DNA from 3 places in the Ectopseudomonas mendocina genome. Region 2 is predicted to be linked to each of the others. Evidence: predicted binding sites of a transcription regulator. Region 2 holds the regulator's gene; each other region holds the start of a gene.
What was found. The regulator FliA, encoded in region 2, starts transcription of late flagellar genes. The targets are predictions, from matches to a motif close to CTAAAGTTTNNNNNNNNNNNGCCGNTAA.
Positions count from the first base shown of each region.

Region 1: C7A17_RS13370 (methyl-accepting chemotaxis protein) is a predicted target of FliA. The motif match lies at 3,272-3,299, and genes of this name have one in related genera.
Region 3: C7A17_RS25085 (methyl-accepting chemotaxis protein) is a predicted target of FliA. The motif match lies at 4,692-4,719, and genes of this name have one in related genera.

Region 1 covers NZ_CP027657.1:2,864,901-2,871,887, reverse strand. Annotated here, with positions in the region: gene C7A17_RS13390 (threonine aldolase family protein) at 1-275, shown strand, start outside; gene gbcB (glycine-betaine demethylase subunit GbcB) at 391-1,494, opposite strand; gene gbcA (glycine-betaine demethylase subunit GbcA) at 1,808-3,100, shown strand; gene C7A17_RS13370 (methyl-accepting chemotaxis protein) at 3,354-4,997, shown strand; gene C7A17_RS13365 (helix-turn-helix transcriptional regulator) at 5,236-6,318, shown strand; gene C7A17_RS13360 (hypothetical protein) at 6,348-6,987, shown strand, end outside.
Region 2 covers NZ_CP027657.1:4,465,477-4,472,463, forward strand. Annotated here, with positions in the region: gene flhA (flagellar biosynthesis protein FlhA) at 1-450, shown strand, start outside; gene flhF (flagellar biosynthesis protein FlhF) at 462-1,772, shown strand; gene fleN (flagellar synthesis regulator FleN) at 1,862-2,692, shown strand; gene fliA (RNA polymerase sigma factor FliA) at 2,689-3,435, shown strand; gene C7A17_RS20645 (chemotaxis response regulator CheY) at 3,544-3,918, shown strand; gene C7A17_RS20650 (protein phosphatase CheZ) at 3,938-4,726, shown strand; gene C7A17_RS20655 (chemotaxis protein CheA) at 4,739-6,943, shown strand; gene C7A17_RS20660 (protein-glutamate methylesterase/protein-glutamine glutaminase) at 6,986-6,987, shown strand, end outside.
Region 3 covers NZ_CP027657.1:5,407,197-5,414,183, reverse strand. Annotated here, with positions in the region: gene C7A17_RS25120 (hypothetical protein) at 1-234, shown strand, start outside; gene C7A17_RS25115 (hypothetical protein) at 307-603, shown strand; gene C7A17_RS25110 (TolC family protein) at 590-1,987, shown strand; gene C7A17_RS25105 (copper oxidase) at 2,003-3,415, shown strand; gene C7A17_RS25100 (cupredoxin domain-containing protein) at 3,460-3,960, shown strand; gene C7A17_RS25095 (copper-binding protein) at 3,982-4,275, shown strand; gene C7A17_RS25090 (HU family DNA-binding protein) at 4,379-4,657, opposite strand; gene C7A17_RS25085 (methyl-accepting chemotaxis protein) at 4,963-6,597, shown strand; RNA gene ffs (signal recognition particle sRNA small type) at 6,701-6,797, shown strand.

The DNA of each region.
Region 1 (6,987 bases), 1.6 Mb from region 2:
TCTGGCTCAACTACGCCAACCACGCCAACCACTGCGCCCAGTTGCTGGCCAACCTGGTGGCGGACGTGCCGGGCGTCAGCCTGATGTTCCCGGTGGAAGCCAACGGTGTGTTCCTGCAACTGTCGGAGCCGGCCATCGCCGCCCTCACCGCCCGCGGCTGGCGCTTCTACACCTTCATCGGCGCCGGTGGCGCACGCTTCATGTGCAGCTGGGATACCGACGAAGCGCGCGTTCGCCAGCTGGCTGCCGATATCCGTGAAGTGATGAGCGCCTGACGACGCCATGACGCATACGTGGCAGGGGCTTGAGCCGCGACCGTAGCCCGGATGCAATCCGGGGAAATCGATCAATCGCCCCGGATTTCATCCGGGCTACAAACCTTCATGGCGATCAATAGTCGATCGCCACATCCCCCTTGGGCACGCTGCAGCACGACAGGATGTATCCCTCAGCCACATCCTCATCGGTGATACCGCCGTTGTGCTCCATCTCCACCTCGCCAGCGGTCTTCATCACCTTGCAGGTGCCGCAAATGCCCATGCCACAGGCCTTGGGGATATGCAGGCCAAGCTTGGCGGCGGCCGCGTGCACGGTTTCGCCGGGCACCACGCGGATGCTCTTGCCGGTGCTGGTGAACTCCACCTGGTTGAGTTCGCCAACCGGGACTTCCGGTGCGTCTGCAGCCTCGGCGGCCAGCTCCTTGACCTCGGCGCGAATCTCCGGCGGCGTCGGACCGAACGCCTCTTCGTGATAACGCGCCATGTCGTAGCCGGCGGCTTCGAGCAGGCGCTTGACCGCACTCATGTAGGGCGTCGGACCGCAGCAGAAGATCTCCCGATCCAGGTAGTCCGGCGCGATCAATTCCAGCATCGGCTTGTTCAGATAGCCGCGATAGCCAGCCCAGGCTTCGCCCAGACCATGCTTCTCGCAGATCACGTGCAGGCTGAAGTTACTGATACGTGCCGCCATGTGCTCCAGCTCGCGCTGGTAGATGATGTCCTTCGGCGAACGGGCGCTGTGTACGAAGACCATGTCGACATTGGCGTTGGTGTCGTAGAACCAGCGCGCCATCGACATCACCGGCGTGATGCCAACCCCACCGGAGAGGAACAGCACCTTGTCGGACGGGAAGTCGATGGCGTTGAACAGCCCGACCGGGCCGTGCACCGGCACCTCGTCGCCTTCCTTGAGGTTGTCGTGCAGCCAGTTCGACACCTTGCCGCCCGGCACGCGCTTGATGGTGATGGAGAAGCTGTAGGGCACCGAAGGCGAACTGGAAATGGTGTAGGAGCGCATGATCGGCTGGCCGTCGATCTCCAGCTCCAGGGTGACGAACTGCCCCGGCTTGAAGAAGAACAGTACCGGCTGATCGGCCATGAAGCAGAAGGTGCGCACATCCCAGGTTTCCTGGATCACCTTGACGCAACGCACCAGGTGGCGGCCGTTGGTCCAGGTCTGAGTGGTAACCGGGTTGAGGAAGGCGTTGGTGGTCATGAACGGCTCTCCACGCGGCCGGATATCGGCCCATATGCCACGGATTGTGCGAAAGGCCGCCGCTCGTCATTTATCTGCCTGCGACATCCGCATGCTTATCGCGACCTGCCTGATAGTACGGGGCCTGACGCGTCGGAAACGCATTCGGCCATGTCGCCCATGGATAAGGTTTGCCCCTCTGCCGGCTCCACACTCCGCCTCACCAAGCATGCTCGCCCACTGCAGGCGACAGCGAACGATCGAGACCTTGCGGCACAACCGTAACAGCCACTTTTTCCGGCAGGCGCACAGCGCCCGCCAATGAGGAGCCACCATGGACTGCACCCAAAACCTGAGCCTGGGCGACCCGCTGGAGCCCGTCCGCAAGGCCACTGCGCAGATGCTGCACGAACGCGACCATACGTTCTCGCTGCCGCAGCCCTTCTACAACGACGAGCGCCTGTTCCAGGTCGACATGCAGGAGATCTTCCATAAGGAATGGCTGATCGCCGGCATGACCTGCGAGATCCCGGCCAAGGGCAACTTCCTCACCCTGCAGATCGGCGACAACCCGATTCTGGTCATCCGCGGCGCCGAAGGCCAGATTCACGCCTTCCACAACGTCTGCCGCCACCGCGGCTCGCGACTGTGCGTCTCCGACAAGGGCAAAGTGGCCAAGCTCGTGTGCCCCTACCACCAGTGGACCTACGAGCTGGACGGCCGCCTGCTGTTCGCCGGCACCGAAATGGGCGCCGACTTCGACCTCAAGGACTACAGCCTGAAACCCGTGCAGTGCAAAACCGCTGGCGGCTTCATCTTCATCAGCCTGGCGGAAAATCCGCCGGCCATCGACGAATTCCTCGCGACCCTGGCTCACTACATGGAGCCGTACGACATGGAGAACACCAAGGTCGCGGTGCAGAGCACCATGCACGAGAAGGCCAACTGGAAACTGGTGATCGAGAACAACCGCGAGTGCTACCACTGCAACGGCTCGCACCCGGAGCTGCTCAACACCCTGCTGGAATGGGACGATGTCACCGACCCGCGTGCCAGCCAGGCGTTCAAGGATCAGGTCGCCGAGTGCACCACCCGTTGGGACAGGGACAAGATCCCCTACGCCCACGCCAGCTTCGGCCTGCGCAACCGCATCGTGCGCATGCCGCTGCTCAAGGGCACCGTGTCCATGACCATGGACGGCAAGCAGGGCAGCAAGAAGCTGATGGGCCGCATCACCGACCCGGATCTCGGCTCGATGCGCATCCTGCACCTGCCACACTCGTGGAACCACTGCATGGGCGATCACCTGATCAACTTCACCGTGTGGCCGATCAGCGCCCAGGAGACGATCGTCGTCACCAAGTGGCTGGTGCACAAGGATGCGGTAGAAGGCATCGACTACGACGTGGCGCGCCTGCGCCAGGTGTGGGACGCCACCAACGACCAGGATCGCCGCCTGGGCGAGGAAAATCAGCGTGGTATCAACTCCACCGCCTACCAGCCTGGCCCGTACTCCAAGACCTACGAGTTCGGCGTGATCAACTTCCTCGACTGGTACAGCGAGCGCATGCTCAACAACCTCGACGACACCCCGGCGCAATCGCTGCGCCAGGTCGCGGGTGAGTAATGACGCTCAGCCTGCTGCTGTTGATCGGGCTGGCAGCCTACGGCCTGCTGGCCTGTCGCCCCACCGGGCAGTGAAGAAAGCCCCGCCGCTCATCGAAGCGCCGGGGCTTTTCCATGACCGTTACAGCTAAGGAAGGCAGCAAGTATTCCCTCGCAATATGGCCACTCGCCATTCAAGTTGTGTCAGATTGTTCCGAAACAATAACGGGGCTGTCGCAGGGCGGCCAGACACTTCTCTGGATGGAACTGACTTCATGCTGTCGCCGCGCTCCCTGAGCTTGCAGACAAAAATCCTGCTGGCTTTCACCCTGGTCAACCTGATCAGCATCGCCGCCTTCATTAGCTACGCCCAGTACATGAAGTCCCAGGACATTCGCGAACAGATGGACAACCGCCTGCGCGCAGCGGCCCATGCGGTACCGCGCCTGCTCGGCAATGACTATCTGGAACGCGCCCGCACAACCGATGGCCTGCGAGACGGCGAGTACATGGCACAGGTACGCAACCTGGGCCAGTACGTGCAGGACGTCGACCTGAAGTTCGCCTACACCATGATGGTCGACGCTTCCGGCAAGGTGTTCTATCTGTCCGACGCGGCCAGCGCGCAGGAACTCGCTGGCGGTATCTACGGCGAGCATCTGGAGGAGTATGCCGACGCCAGCCCGGCAGTGACCCTGGCAGCACGCAGTGGCCAGGCGCAATTCGACGAGTACACCGACAGCTACGGTACCTTCCGCTCGATCTTTCTGCCGATGCGCACTGCCAGCGGCCAGCCCTATGTAGTGGGTGTGGACATCACCCTCACCAGCCTCGACCAGGCCATCAGCGACAGCCTGCACAGCCTGCTGCTGATCGGCGCCGGGACACTGGCTGTCGGCTTGCTACTCTCCTGGCTGGCCACGCAGATGCTGGTACGCGCGATTCGCCACCTGACCGGTCAGCTCAACCAGATCGCGCAGAACCGCGATCTGTCGCGCCCGCTGGCGGTGACCAGCGACGACGAACTCGGCCAGATGGGCACGCATCTATCCGGCCTGCTGCAGGATCTGCGGCAAACGCTGTCCGGCGCGCTGGGCATGGCCGACAGCAACCAGCAACTGGCCGACACCTTCCTGCATCGTGCCGACGACATCACCCAACAGATCCAGCAGGCCGCCCAGCAACTGGCCGATGTCGATCAACACGGCCATTCCATCCAGCAGGCAGCTGGCGAATCCTCCAACCATGCCGGCGCAGTGCGACAGAATCTGGAGCGCACCAGTACCGAACTGAGCCGCGCCCACCAGGAGCTGCAGAAGCTGATCGCCGACGTGCATGACAGCACCGACTCCAGCATCGAACTGGCCGGCGACCTCGACCGCCTCAGCCAGGAAGCGCAGCAGATCGGCCAGGTGCTGCAGATGATCGCCGGCATTTCCGAGCAGACCAATCTGCTGGCCCTCAACGCGGCCATCGAAGCTGCGCGCGCTGGCGAGGCCGGACGGGGTTTCGCCGTAGTCGCCGATGAAGTGCGCAAGCTGGCCAGCCAGACCCAGAGCGTGCTGGCCGACGCGCACAAGGTGATCGATCAGGTCACCGACGCCATCCGCCAGATCGCCCAACGCATGGGCAGCACCGCCGAGCGCTCGCGTGTCCTGGCTGGCAACGCCGACGAAGCCTTGGACGCCCTCGATACCCTGGTGCGGCAGATGGACGAAGTGAACCTCAACGTCGAACAGGCGCTGTCCAGTAGCGCGCACATCCAGCACGCCGTGGCCGACATGTCCGGTCGTCTGGGCGATATGCGTAGCGCCTTCGAGCACACCCGCCAGGACGTCGACGCGATCAACGACTCAGCGGCCGAACTGGGCAACACCGCGCGCAACCTGAAAAGCGGGCTGGGCGTATTCAGAACCTGATTCTGATGCGACGAGCCTCGCCCCCCACAATAACGCCCCTCTCCACGCGCGACACAAGCTGTCGCACGCCCGCGACAGAATCCGTCCATCGCCAACCGATCCCCGATTGCCGCCGATCAACCTCGAGTGAGGCTTTGCGCACAGAGAGCTAGCACATAGCCATCAATCGCGGTTACAGTGCCGGCAGCATGACGCCGGATTCCCGGCGATAAGGATCAATGAGACAAGGCTGTTGGTCATGCCCGAAGCAAAAGACACGCTACTGAGGCTGTTTAGCCTGCTGCGCCTGATACCTGAATACCCTCGCTACACCACTGCACCAACACTCCACGAAAAGCTGCGCGAACGCGGTTTTTCCGTTGACCTGCGTACCGTCCAGCGTGACCTGCAGCGCCTCTCTGGAACGTTCTCGCTGATCGACGAGGACGAGGGTGGCCGCAAGCAGTGGAGCCATTCCAAGAACGCCCCGTTGGATCTGCGCGACATGGAGCCGGCCACCGCCCTGGCGCTCTACCTGGCCGAAGGCCACCTGAAGAACCTGCTGCCACAAAGCGTGCTGGATCTGCTCGGCCCGCAGTTCAACAAGGCGCGCAACTACCTGGGCGAGCTGGAGCAGAACCACCTCGGCCATTGGGCACGTAGCGTGCGAGCACTGCCCAACGGCAAGGCACTGCTGCCAGCTGCAGTGGATGCCGGAGTCTGGCAGGAGGCCTCCACAGCCCTACTCGAACGCAAACAACTTCGCGTCACCTACCTGAGCCGCAGCAAGGCCGAAACCAAGGCGCTGATTCTTCATCCCGCCGGCCTGGTTTCACGCCATTCGACCAGTTATCTCATTGGCAGCGTTGACGGCTACGACGACCTGCGCCAGTTCGCCCTGCATCGCATTCTGCGCGCCGAGACACTGGATGCGGCAAGCCAGCTGCACCCACGCCCGGATATTGATTCCTACATCGCCTCTGGCGCCTTTACCTGGCGACAAGCTCCGGAAAGTGTAGAGCTGGTTGCCGATGTTCACCCCCAGGTTGCCTGGTTGCTGAGCGAAACACCGCTCAGCAACCAACAGACGCTGACGCCGATCGCCGGGAGTGACTGGCAGCACCTGCAGGCCCACGTACCACTCGATCAAGAGACACTGTGGTGGATCTTTGGCCTGAACGAGAACATCCATGTCCATGCGCCGACCATCTGGGTGCAGGAAATCCGTCAACGAATCGCCCGCATGAACAGCTTCTACGAAAATACCCTGGTGACAGCCAGCAACGAACACTTGCCCCACGCCCACGAGCATCGCAATACCTCCGTCCATCCGACCCCCTGAATGCCTGAACGAAAGGCCAAGGACACAACATGGCAATGCACAAGGACGACCTGATCATCGACATCGATGATCAGGTGGAAATACTCCTCAAGCAGATCAACGGCGCGCCAAACCAGCGCCAGCAGAGAGATTTCGTCGAAAGCTTCCAGAACATGATGATCGATCAGGTACTGGGGCCTTTCGGCCTGAGCAGGGCGCTATTCGATGACCGCGATGGAGGGGCGATCACTTCGCTGCATAACTTCGAAAAAGGCGTGGTCGCCAATGATGCCGACGGGGCGCGTCATACGGAATGGGTCAAGGCCAACGAAAAAAGCTTCGAGCGCAGCGATTACGATGCCCGCCTCGATGAGCGTTTCCCGGATATGAAGAGTCCAGACGGCAAATACCACGATGGCTACCGCAAGCCGGGTACCGAACTGCCCGAAGGGCCACGCACTGCGGCGCGCGACCACGTCGTACCGGCTAGCGAAGTGGAGCGCTCCTCCCGCGGGCACCTGGCACAGACTCGTGAAGAGCGGGTAGAAACCGCCACGCAAGACGAGAATGTGGTTCTGACCGGCTTCAACATGAACTCATCCAAAAGCGATGAAGACCTGCTGGTCTGGGCGCAGAAGCCCAACAGCAAGGATCCGAGCAAGACCAACTCCGAAGCCTACGACCTCGACG
Region 2 (6,987 bases):
GTGCGCGATATCCGCACCATCGCCGAAGCCATCGCCAACGTGGCGCCGAAGAGTCAAGATCCCGCCGCTATGGTCGCTGCCGTACGTGTGTCGTTGGCCCGCGCAATCGTGCAAAGCATTGTGGGACTAGAGCCGGAGCTGCCTGTGATCACCCTCGAACCGAGGTTGGAACAGATATTGCTCAATAGTCTGCAGAAGGCCGGTCAGGGCAGTGAGGATGGCATCCTCCTGGAACCGGGCATGGCCGAGAAGCTGCAGCGTTCCCTGGTGGAAGCGGCGCAGCGCCAGGAAATGCTCGGCAAGCCGGTGATTCTGCTGGTGGCCGGCCCGATCCGGGCGATGCTGTCGCGCTTCGCGCGGTTGGCGGTATCCAGCATGCACGTGTTGGCCTACCAGGAAATTCCGGACAACAAGCAGGTCACCATAGTCGCCACTGTGGGCCAGAACTGAGGTAAAGGGTCATGCAGGTCAAACGCTTCTTCGCCGCCGATATGCGAACCGCCATGAAACTGGTGCGTGACGAGCTGGGTGCCGATGCTGCGATCATCGGCAACCGCCGCGTGGCCGGTGGTGTCGAGCTGACTGCCGCGCTGGACTATCAGGTGACGCCGGCTCCGGTGCGCCCGAACCCGGCGCTGGAGGCCGAGCTGCGCAAGACCCAGGCGCGCATCGCCAGTGCCCAGGCCGAGCTCGCCACCCGTGCCGAGCAGGACGCCGGCAAGGATCGTCAGCTGTTCGCCAACGAATCTCTGCTGGCCCCCGAGCTGCCGGCCACTCCGGTCAAGCCGCAGCGCCCGGTCGAGGCCGCAGTGCCTGCTACGCCGGCTGTCGACCCCCGAGCGCTGGATGCCATGCGTTTCGAGCTGCACGGCCTGCGTGAGCTGATCGAAGTGCAACTGGGCTCCATTGCCTGGGGCCAACTGCAAAATCGTCGTCCGCAACAAGCCAATCTGTGGCGTCGCCTGCAGCGCATGGGCCTGTCTGCCGAGCTGTCGCAGGCGCTGCTGAGCAAGGTGGCAGGCGTGGCCGAGCCGCGTCAGGCCTGGCGCATGCTGCTGGCGCACCTGGCCCACGCGATCAGAACGCCGAAGGTAGAACCGCTGGAGGAGGGCGGGGTGATTGCCTTGGTCGGCCCGGCTGGCATGGGCAAGACCACCACCCTAGCCAAGCTGGCCGCGCGTTACGTGCTTAAGTACGGCGCGCAGCAGGTCGCTCTGGTGAGCATGGACAGTTACCGTATTGGCGCGCAGGAGCAACTCAAGACCCTGGGGCGTATCCTGGGGGTATCGGTGACTCAGGTCGATCCTGGTCAGTCGTTGCTGCAGGCGCTGACTCCGCTGGCGAAAAAGCGTGTGGTGCTCGTCGATACTGCGGGCCTGCCGGGTAACGATCCCGCACTGCGTCTGCAACTGGAAAGCCTGGCTTCGGCGCGTATCAATGCGAAAAATTATCTGGTTCTGGCTGCAACAAGTCAGAGCCAAGTGCTCAAGGCGGCCTACCATAGTTACAAGCGTTGTGGACTGGCAGGCTGCATACTGACGAAACTGGACGAGGCGGCGAGCCTGGGCGAGGTTTTAGGTCTGGCTATAGGCCAGCATCTGCCGGTAGCCTATGTCACGGACGGGCCGCGTATTCCGGACGATCTGCAGGTGCCGCGCAGTCATCAACTGGTCAGTCGCGCGGTAGGTTTGCAGGCCGCCGAGGAGCCGAGCGAAGATGCCATGGCGCAGATGTTCGCCGGGCTATACCACAGTCCGGCACGTGCCGGCTGAAGCGACGAGAACAGTGCATCCTCCCGCGTGGTTGGCGGGAGTGAACGGCCAAATGGCCAAGTCGAAGTTAGACAAGGTGTAGAAATAACATGGGTATGCATCCCGTACAGGTGATTGCGGTGACTGGCGGCAAGGGTGGCGTCGGCAAGACCAACGTGTCGGTCAATCTGTCCATGGCCCTGGCCGATCTCGGCCGTCGGGTGATGCTGATGGACGCTGACCTTGGCCTGGCCAACGTCGACGTTCTGTTGGGCCTGACGCCCAAGCGCACCCTGGCCGATGTGATCGCAGGTGAATGCGATCTGCGTGACGTGCTGCTGCAGGGGCCGGGCGGCATCCGTATCGTGCCGGCGGCGTCCGGTACGCAGAGCATGGTCAGTCTTACGCCGATGCAGCACGCCGGCCTGATCCAGGCATTCAGCGATATCAGCGAAAACCTGGACGTACTGGTGATCGATACTGCGGCCGGTATTGGCGATGCGGTGGTCAGCTTCGTTCGCGCGGCGCAGGAAATTCTCGTAGTGGTGTGCGATGAGCCGACCTCGATCACCGACGCCTACGCGCTGATCAAATTGCTCAATCGTGACCACGGTATCAGCCGCTTCCGCGTGTTGGCCAACATGGCCCACAGCCCGCAGGAAGGGCGCAATCTCTTTGCTAAGCTGACCAAGGTGACGGATCGTTTCCTCGATGTCGCCCTGCAGTATGTCGGTGCCGTGCCCTACGATGAGTGTGTGCGTAAAGCCGTGCAGAAGCAGCGTGCCGTCTATGAAGCCTTCCCACGATCCAAGTGCGCCCTGGCGTTCAAGGCGATAGCTCAGAAGGTCGACACCTGGCCGTTGCCGGCCAATCCCCGTGGCCATCTGGAATTTTTCGTCGAGCGTCTGGTGCATCAACCGACTGCAGACTCGGCCGTATGACAGCAGCCTCTGGACTTCGTATGTACAACAAGGCTCAGGCGCAGGATTCCCAGCATCAGCTGATCGAACGCTATGCGCCGCTGGTCAAGCGGATTGCCTATCACTTATTGGCCCGTCTGCCGGCCAGCGTGCAGGTCGATGACCTGATCCAGGCCGGCATGATCGGCCTGCTCGAAGCCTCGCGCAAATACGACTCCAGCAAGGGTGCCAGCTTCGAAACCTTCGCCGGTATCCGTATTCGTGGTGCCATGCTCGATGAGGTGCGCAAGGGGGATTGGGCGCCGCGTTCGGTACACCGCAACAGCCGTATGGTCAGCGATGCGATTCGTGTTGTTGAAGCCAGAACGGGGCGTGACGCTAAAGATCACGAAGTTGCGGCCGAACTCCAATTGAGTCTGGAGGATTACTACGGCATTCTTGGCGACACTTTGGGCAGCCGCCTGTTCAGCTTCGACGACCTGTTGCAGGACGGCGAGCATGGCGGGTTGCACGAAGACGCCGGGCACACCCACCTCGAACCTTCGCGGGACCTCGAAGACGAACGCTTCCAGGCGGCTTTGGCCGATGCCATCGCTGGTTTGCCGGAGCGTGAACGTCTCGTGCTGGCGCTGTATTACGACGAAGAACTGAACTTGAAAGAAATCGGCGAAGTGCTGGGGGTTAGCGAGTCACGCGTCAGCCAGTTGCATAGCCAGTGCGCAGCGCGTCTGCGTTCGCGGCTAAGTGAATGGCGCGCTGGCTGAACAGCGTATTCGCAGGCTTAAACGGCCTGTTAACGGTTTCATGATTAAAGGACGTGGTTGCGAGCGCAATACGTTTGGGACTGTACGGAGGTCGACTTGGACAAGAACATGAAAATCCTCATCGTTGACGATTTCTCGACGATGCGACGGATCATCAAGAACCTCTTGCGGGATTTGGGTTTCACCAACACCGCAGAAGCCGACGATGGCACCTCGGCGCTGCCGATGCTGCAAAGCGGCAGCTTCGACTTTCTGGTGACCGACTGGAACATGCCCGGTATGACCGGCATCGACCTGCTACGTGCCGTGCGCGCCGACGAACGTCTGAAGCACCTGCCGGTGTTGATGGTGACGGCCGAAGCCAAGCGCGATCAGATCATCGAGGCGGCCCAAGCCGGTGTGAACGGCTATGTGGTCAAACCCTTCACTGCCCAGGTGCTGAAGGAAAAGATCGAGAAGATCTTCGAGCGGGTCAACGGCTGATGTCGGCCGCGAGGGTGCTATGGAACACGATGACTCCACGCTGGGTGACCTTGAGTCGACCCTGAAAAGCAACGCCCGCGATCTGGTCGATAGCCTCGAACAAGGCAACTTCGGCGCCGCGGTACAACTGATTAATGAGCTCAACAAGGTTCGTGATCGTGGCCTGTATCACGAGGTCGGCAAGCTGACCCGTGAGCTGCACAATGCCATTGTCAATTTCCAGCTTGATCCGCGTATGCCGCATGCCCAGGAGCTGTCGCAGATCGCCGATGCCACCGAACGCCTGAATTATGTGGTCACCATGACCGAGAAGGCTGCCAACCGCACCATGGATCTGGTGGAGCAGAGCGCGCCGCTGGTCAATGACCTGAGCGATGAGGCGCAGAGTCTGAGCGTTGAGTGGGGCCGTTTCATGCGTCGTGAAATGGGCGCCGATGGCTTTCGTGAGTTGGCCAAGCGTATCGAACTGTTCCTCGCTCGCAGCGAGCGTGATGGCAACAAGCTCTCCAGCCATCTCAACGACATTTTGCTGGCGCAGGACTACCAGGATCTGACTGGCCAAGTGATCAAACGTGTCACCCAACTGGTGACCGAGGTGGAAAGCAACCTGCTCAAGCTGATGTTGATGGCCAGTCAGGTCGACCGTTTTGCCGGTATTCAGCACGATCACGAAGTGCTGCGCGCCGAACAGGAAAAATTAAAAGAGCCATCGCGGGGTGAAGGTCCGCAGATTCATGCCGATAAGCGTGATGACGTTGCCTCCAGCCAGGACGATGTCGACGACCTGCTGTCCAGCCTAGGGTTCTAAGGAGCACACAATATGAGCTTCGGCGCCGATGAAGAGATCCTCCAGGATTTCCTGGTAGAGGCCGGCGAGATTCTCGAACAGTTGTCCGAACAATTAGTCGAGCTGGAAAGCCGACCGGACGACATGAACCTGCTCAACGCCATCTTTCGCGGTTTCCATACCGTCAAGGGCGGAGCGGGCTTCCTCCAGCTCAATGAGTTGGTGGAGTGCTGCCATATCGCCGAAAACGTCTTCGACATCCTGCGCAAGGGTGAGCGTCGCGTCGATTCGGAATTGATGGATGTGGTGCTCGAGGCTCTTGATGCTGTCAATGGCATGTTCGGCGAGGTGCGTGAGCGCCGCGAGCCGACACCTGCCTCTCCTGAGCTGCTGGCTGCATTGGCGCGCCTGGCTGAGCCGGCGGGTGCCGATTCGGCTCCTGCTCCAGCTCCTGCACGTGAGCCTGAGCCTGTAGCAGCGCCCGAGCCGGTTGCTGTGGCTGCCGCTCCTGGCGATATCACCGACAGTGAGTTCGAGCAACTGCTCGATGCCCTGGGCGATGCGCCGGCAAGCGAAAACGTCGCGGCTGGTGATGAAATTACCGACGACGAGTTCGAGTCTCTGCTCGATCAGTTGCATGGCAAGGGGCAGTTCACCGGCACGGTCGAGGCTTCGGCTGACGTTGCCGTCGCGGCTGTACCGGCCGCAGCTCCGACTGGGGACGATATTACCGACGACGAATTCGAGGCTCTGCTCGATCAGTTGCACGGCAAGGGCCAGTTTTCCGCTGCACCTGAAGTGGCCGCTCCAGTCGCCGCGACTGCCGAAGCTGCTGCGCCGGTCAGTGACGATATTACCGATGACGAGTTCGAATCCCTGCTCGATCAGCTGCATGGCAAAGGCAAATTCGTTCCTCCGAGCGAGCCGGCGCCGGCACCTGCTGCGGTAGCCAAGCCTGCTGCAGCCAAGGTCGCTCCGCCCAAGCCCGCCGCCAAGGCCGAGCCTGCCGCTGCGCGTACCCCGGCTGCTCCAGCACCGGCCGTGGACAAAGCGGCAGCGCCTGCGAGCGAGGCGGAGACCACCGTGCGCGTCGATACCGCGCGCCTCGACGAGATCATGAATATGGTCGGCGAGTTGGTGCTGGTGCGTAACCGCCTGGTACGCCTGGGGCTCAACAGCGGCGACGAGGCCATGTCCAAGGCCGTGTCGAACCTCGACGTGGTGACTGCGGATCTGCAGACGTCGGTGATGAAGACCCGTATGCAGCCGATCAAGAAGGTCTTCGGTCGCTTCCCTCGCCTCGTGCGCGATTTGGCGCGCAGCCTGAAGAAGGAAATCAACCTCGAGCTGGTGGGTGAAGAAACCGATCTCGACAAGAACCTGGTCGAGGCGCTCGCCGACCCACTGGTGCACTTGGTACGTAATGCCGTCGACCACGGTGTGGAAACCCCGGAAGAGCGCGAGAAGGCTGGCAAGGCTCGCGCGGGCCGTGTGGTGCTGTCCGCCGAGCAGGAGGGCGATCACATCCTGCTGTCGATCACCGACGATGGCAAAGGCATGGATGCCGACGTGCTGCGCGCCAAGGCCGTCGAAAAAGGCCTGCTGGACAAGGACGCGGCCGACCGTCTGAACGAATTCGAGTGCTACAACCTGATCTTCGCTCCGGGCTTCTCGACCAAGACCGAGATTTCCGATGTGTCCGGCCGTGGCGTTGGCATGGATGTGGTGAAAACCAAGATTTCTCAGCTCAACGGCACGGTCAACGTGTTCTCGCAGAAGGGCCAGGGCTCGAAAATCATCATCAAGGTGCCATTGACCCTGGCGATCATGCCGACGCTGATGGTGATGCTGGAGAATCAGGCCTTTGCTTTCCCGCTGGTCAACGTCAACGAAATCTTCCACCTCGACCTGTCGCGTACCAACGTGGTCGATGGCCAGGAAGTGGTGATCGTGCGTGACAAGGCGCTGCCACTGTTCTATCTCAAGCGCTGGCTGGTGCCGCAGGCTTTCCACGAAGGACAGCGCGAGGGGCATGTGGTGATCCTTACCGTCGGCAGCCAACGCATCGGCTTTGTCGTCGATCAATTGGTCGGTCAGGAAGAAGTGGTAATCAAGCCACTGGGCAAGATGCTTCAGGGCACGCCCGGGATGTCCGGCGCCACGATCACTGGTGATGGACGCATCGCGTTGATTCTCGACGTACCGAGCATGCTCAAGCGCTATGCTCGGCGTTTCTGATGGTTGCGGCGCAGGCGAGGCCTGCGCTGGCTAGGAGTGTGTAT
Region 3 (6,987 bases), 940 kb from region 2:
GACAGCGGCCACGGTGGTCACCAGCAGGACGCCACGGTGGCCAGCAGCGATGCCCCGGCCGACTCCAGCCTCTGCACCCTCTGTGCCTTCTGCGTCGGTACCGCCGCACCAGGGCAACTGTTCAACAGCGATCTTTCGCAGTCCGCCATCGAGCCTGCGCCGGTCTGGCCGGAGCGACTCGTCCTGGGTGTTTCCGACACCCCCGAACGCCCCCCGCGTTTGTCTCTCGCCTGAGCCCTGTCGATCGCGTCGCCTTGCGGCGCTTATAGCTCATGCGGCCATTGGCCGCCCATGCGAGACACCAATATGAATTCGCAACCCCTTGCCGGGTGGCTGCTGGGCGTCATTGCCCTGGCGCTGCCTGGTGTCCTGCTGGCAGCCCAGCTCGAGCCTCTGGATGCCGAGGCCGCTGTGCCGGCGCAGGATTATCGCTCCCCATTGCAACACTACCGCCCACTGCCTGACGAACCCGTGCAGGACTGGCGTGCGGCCAACGATCAGGTCGGCCGTATCGGTGGCTGGCGCGCCTACGCCCAGGAAGGCTGGGAAAAGCCGGATGCCGCTGCCGAGACGATGGAGGGCGACGCTCATGAGCATCATTAGAGTTGCTGTGTTGCTGTTCGCAGCTTTCCTGTCTGGTTGTGCGAGCCTCAGCCCCGACGGTGGTTTCACCCCGGTGCAGCAAGTGGCCGAGCAGCGCCTGGAGAAGCAACTGATCTGGGCCAGGGACGACTCTGCCCACGACCAGATAGCCGAACGGGTAAGCGAGTTGCTGGCCGCCCCCCTTGACCTCGAAGCCGCAGTGCAACTGGCGCTGCTCAACAATCGCGGTCTGCAGGCGTCCTTTGAGCAACTGGGTATCGGCGAGGCCGAGTGGGTGCAGGCCGGACGTCTGCCCAATCCGGGCTTCTCCTATGGTCGGCTGGAGAAGGGCCGCGAGGTGGAATACGAGCGCGGCCTGCACCTGAACCTGGCGCGCCTCGTTGCGTTGCCGATGACGGCACGCCTGGAGGGGCGCCGTTTCGAGCAGTTGCAACGGCAGACCAGCCTGGCCGTGTTCGAACTGGCCAGCGAAACGCGCAAGGCCTGGTACGCAGCCGTCGCAGCCGAGGAAAGTCTGGTCTACGCCCGTCAGGTGCTGGACGCCGCCGAAGCCGCTGCCGAACTGGCTCGGCGTCTGGCTGCGGTGGGCAACTTCAGCAAGTTGCAGCAGGCCGAGCAGCAAGGCTTCTATGCCGAGGCCGGGATCGGCCTGTTGCGTGCCGAGCAGGCTAGGGTGCGCAGTCGTGAACGCCTGACCCGGTTGCTTGGCCTGTGGGGCGAACAGGTCGACTATCGACTGCCCGAACGCTTGCCGGACATGCCGGAAACGGCAGATGAGCTGCCCAACGTGGAGCGCCTGGCCATGAGTCAGCGCCAGGATATCCAGTCCGTGCGTCTGGATACCGAGCGTCTGGCACAGAACCTCGGGCTTACCCGCACCACGCGGTTCATCAACGTGCTGGAGCTGGGGGTGGTCAACAACCGCTCCAACGAGGAACCGACCCAGCGCGGCTACGAGATCAGCGTCGAGTTGCCGCTGTTCGACTGGAGCGGGGCGCGGGTGGCGCGCGCCGAGGCGCAGTATCGTCAGGCGTTGAATCGCGCCGCGCAGACGGCGATCGACGCCCGCTCGCAGGTGCGCGAGGCCTATCAGGGCTATCGCAATGCCTTCGAGCTGGCGCGCCACTACCGTGCCGAGGTCTTGCCGCTGCGCCAGCGCATCGCCGAGGAGAACCTGCTGCGCTACAACGGCATGTTCATCAGCACCTTCGACCTGCTGGCCGACGCTCGCCGCCAGGTACAGGCCGTGGACGGTTACCTGCAGGCGCAACGCGATTTCTGGCTGGCCCGTGCCGATCTCGACATGGCCCTGGTGGGCGCCCCCAATCTCTCGCTTGTCGCGACTTCGGCCCTTGCTGCCGAGCCTGCCGCCGCGGGTCACTGAACAAGGATCTTTCCCATGGTTTCACGACGCGATTTCTTTCTCGGGGCCAGCGCCATCGGTGCTGCCGTCGCCACTTCGGCGGTCAGCCGGGCGTCGATGGCGGCCCTGCCCGAGCCGGTGCTGCAGGGCAGCGCCGATACCCAGCCGCCATTGCAGCCAAGCAGCGGGCGACCCTACAACCCGGTGGTGACCCTCAACGGCTGGACGTTGCCCTGGCGCATGAACAACGGCGTCAAGGAGTTCCACCTGGTCGCCGAACCGGTGGTGCGAGAACTGGCACCTGGCTACAAGGCCCATCTCTGGGGCTACAACGGCCAGTCGCCGGGGCCGACCATCGAAGTGGTGGAGGGCGACCGGGTGCGTATCTTCGTCACCAACAAATTGCCCGAGCACACCAGCATCCACTGGCACGGCCAGCGCCTGCCCAACGGCATGGATGGTGTGGCGGGCCTGACTCAGCCGGCGATTCCATCCGGCAAGACCTTCGTCTACGAGTTCGTCGCCCGCCGTCCCGGCACCTTCATGTACCACCCGCATGCCGACGAGATGGTGCAGATGGCCATGGGCATGATGGGGTTCTGGGTCACCCATCCGAAGCAGCATCATCCGTTGATCAACGAGGTGGATCGCGACTATTGCTTCCTGCTCAACGCTTACGACATCGAGCCTGGCGCCTACACGCCGAAGATCATGGAGATGCTCGACTTCAACCTGTGGACCTTCAACAGTCGGGTTTTCCCGGGCATCGATCCGCTGGTGGCGCGCCAAGGCGAGCGGGTGCGCATCCGCGTCGGCAACCTGACCATGACCAACCACCCGATCCATCTGCATGGTCACGAGTTCGAGGTCACCGGCACTGATGGCGGCCCGACCCCGAGCGGTTCGCGCTGGCCCGAGGTGACCGCCGATGTCGCAGTGGGGCAGATGCGCCAGCTGGAATTCATCGCCGACGAGGAGGGCGACTGGGCGCTGCACTGCCACAAGAGCCACCACACTATGAATGCCATGGGGCACGACGTGCCGACCCTGGTTGGCGTCGATCACCGCGACATGACCCGCAAGATCGCCAGACTGGTGCCTGACTACATGGTGATGGGCGAGCGCGGCATGGCCGATATGGCCGAGATGCAGATGCCCCTGCCGGACAACACCATACCCATGATGACCGGTGACGGCCCGTTCGGCTCGGTGGAGATGGGCGGCATGTTCACGTTGCTCAAGGTGCGCAAGGAGCAGGCAGCGGGCGACTACGGCGATCCGGGCTGGTTCAGGCATCCGCAGGGCACCCAGGCCTACGAATGGCGCGGTGAGCTGCTGGCACCGACTCGTTCCGAACTGAACGGAGGGCAGACGATGCCGCTCAGGCAACCGATCCAGACGCCGGTGGACGTGCAGGTGCGCAAGCCCGGCGGGCATGCCGGGCATTGAACAGATCAACGATTCTTTCCTTACCTACATTCGAGGTACGAAACATGAAACGGGCATATTCCCTTGCTCTGGCGCTGGCAGCGAGCGCATTGCTGATCAGCGGCGCAGCGTTGGCGCATGGCGATTCGCACCAGGGCCACGCCATGATGGCGATGGACAAGGAGCAGAAACCCTGGGGCATCGCCGGCGAAGCGGCAGAGGTTGACCGCAGTATCGAGATCGCCATGGGTGACGACATGCGCTTCGTCCCGCAGCAGATAGAAGTGAAGCAGGGCGAGACCATTCGTTTCGTTCACCGTAACGGCGGGCAGATGCTTCACGAGTTCGTTCTCGGCACCCGCCAGTCGCTGGACGAGCACGCGGCGATGATGCTGCGTTTTCCCGGCATGCAGCACGACGAGCCCTACATGGCGCACGTCGAGCCGGGGCAGAGCATGGAGATGATCTGGACGTTCAACCGTGCAGGCGAATTCGACTTCGCCTGCCTGATCGCCGGCCATTACCAGGCCGGCATGGTCGGCCGCATCCGGGTGTTGGCCGAATAACCCGTGCACAGGAGATTCATGATGAAGAAAACACTATGGGTCGCGGCGCTGGCCGTATCGTTCAGCCTGCCGCTACAGGCTTCGGAGTCTGCGCCGCTGAGCCAGGGAGAGGTGCGCAAGGTCGATGCCGCCACGCACAAGGTCACTCTGCGACACGGCACCATTGCCAGTATCGGTATGCCGCCAATGACCATGGTTTTCGAGGTGCAGCCGGCCAGCTTGCTGGACGGTGTCGAGGTGGGTGATCGCGTACATTTCCAGGCGCGCCAGGAGGGCAACCGCTACATCGTCACCGAGTTGCAGGTGCGGGAATAAGGAAGGGAAGCCGGCCCGGGCAGGGTGTCACGGGCCGGCGGATACTCGGAACCTCGCGCTCTGTGCGAAAAGTGCCTGCGTTAGGCGACTTTTCGTACGGATATCAGTTCAGCGCGTCAGTCAGGGCCTTGGTAGGCACCAGCTTGACCACTTTCTTGGCAGCGATTTCGATGCTCTTGCCGGTCTGGGGATTACGGCCGGTACGAGCCGGGCGCTCGCTCACTTTCAGCTTGCCGATGCCTGGCAGGGTGATCTCACCGTCATTTTCCAGTGCGTCGCCGACAATTTCGCCCAGCTGATCGATCAGGGTGCGGACGGTGGCTTTGGGCAGGGAAACGGCCTCGGCCAGGTCGCTGATCAGTTGGTCTTTGGTGATTGCCATGATGTAACTCCATTTGCAGGTGAGAGGTTCGGTGCGCAGGCCTGACGCCAGGCAGCCGAAAACGTGGGAACGCTAGCATAAAAGGCGCGGCTCGGTAGTGCCGCAACAGACACTTCCGATAGGGCTTAGTGTCGCATCGGCCCGGGTGGTTCCAGTCTGCGACCAAAAAACGCAGGGGCCCCGAATCTCGGGCACACTTAGCGCCATCGAACACCCTTGATATGGGGGTGTTTTTGTAAAGCCAGTCGGCGACTTGGCAAGGCTCGGCTAAGCTTCACTTACTTGCCTAATACTGGAGTGCCATCATGCTGCGCGCTTTCTCCGATCTGGGTTTCCGCTGGAAAATTGCCCTGCCCATTCTCTTGCTGGCCGCCTTGATGGTGAGCATGGGGGTGCTGGGTATGCGTGGCATTACCCAGGTCGCCGAATCCAGTACCACGCTGACCAACCGCCATCTACCTGCCATCAGTCTGCTGCTCAATGCGGATCGTGACCTCTATCAGGCCTTCGTTGCCGAACGCAGCCTGCTCGACGAGGATGCTGGTAGCCATGCTGCCGACCTGCGTGCCTCGCATGCCGAGAACTTGCAACAGGCCTATGACCGGGTGCACAAGTTCGCCGCAATGCAGCCCGGCAGCGAAGCACTGGCGCTGGTGGCCGAATTCGACCGCGGTTTCGAGCGCTGGAAGGCGACGTCCCTACGGGTGCTGGAAATGACTGCTAGTGACCCCAATGGCGCCAGTCGACTCAGCTTCGCCGAGAGCGAGGCGCAGTTCGAAGAGGCGCGCAGCGCCATCGACAAGCTCGGCGAACTGGAGGACAACGCCGCCAATGCCGTGGGTACCGCGGCCATTGCCCACGGCGAGTCGCTGGCCTGGCAACAAGGGGTGATCATCGCGGTTGGCCTGCTGGTGTGCCTGGTGCTGGTGGTGGGCTTCCCGCTGCTGGTGACCCGTCCGCTGCACAATCTACTGCACCGTATCGAGCAGATCGCCGATGGTGACGGCGACCTGCGCGTACGCCTGGACGTGCTGTCCAAGGACGAGCTGGGCAAGCTCAGCCATGCCTTCAACCGCTTCCTCGACAAGCTGCAGCCGTTGATCAAGGAAGTCGGGCGCGTCACTGACGAAGTCGCCGATTCGGCCAAGAGCCTGGCCGGCCTGGCGGCCGCCAACGACCGGCTGATCAGCAGCGAGCACGCGGCGGTAGATCAGGTCAGTACCGCCGCCACTGAGATGAGCGTGGCGGTGCACGAAGTGGCGCGCAATGCGCAGAACGCGGCCGATGCTGCGCGCAATGCCGAGCAGCAGTCACGCGAAGGCGCCCAGGTGGTGGGGGCGACCATCCATTCGATTCGCCAACTGGCCCAGGAAGTGGAAAGCGCCTCCGACACCATCCAGACTCTGGAGCAGGAAACCGCCAACATCGGTGCGGTGCTGGCGGTGATCAAGGGCATCGCCGAGCAGACCAACCTGCTGGCACTCAACGCGGCCATCGAAGCAGCGCGGGCAGGCGAGCAGGGCCGTGGTTTCGCCGTGGTCGCCGATGAGGTGCGTGCACTGGCGGCGCGTACCCAGGAGTCGACCAAGGACATCCAGCAAATGATCGAGCGCCTGCAGACCGGCGTGCAGAACGCGGTCAAGGCCACGCACTCGGGCAGCGCACGGGCGCGGCAGAGCGTGGAACAGGCCGCGGGTGTGGATCAGGCACTGAGCGTCACCGGCGATTCGGTGCAGCGCATCAACGACATGGCGGCGCAGATCGCCACTGCCTGCGAGGAGCAGAGCAGCGTCACCGAGGAGATCGCCCGCAACATCAGCGATATTCGTGACCTGTCCAACGAAGCGTCGCAGACCTCCGAACAGAGCACGCGGGCCAGTCAGCACCTCTCCGAACTGTCCCATGGCCTGGCCCAGTTGGTGGGGCGTTTCAGGGTGTGAGGTGCGCAGCGACGCATCTAAGTGTTTGAAGCAGTTGTAAGTTTGCGTTTAGTCGTTACAATGGCGCGGCCCGTCGCAATGGCGGGCAGCGTTATGGTGGCCCTGCCGGTCCCCTCGCAACGATTACCCGTCAACCTGGTCAGGCCCGGAAGGGAGCAGCCATAGCGGGAACATTGTGTGCCGGGGTGTGGCTGGTAGGGTCCACCTCCAGTTTTCCTGCCTGGTTCTTTGCGCTGATCACGCCCGTGATTCAGCGGCTCTGGTACTTTCCCATCGTCTCTTGCTGATCAGGCTTTCGTCTGCCCGTCCTCGGCATTCGCTTGACGCCGTATCACGAAAAGGCCGCCATGCTGGTAGCATGGCGGCCTTATGCGCTACGCGTCCAATCAT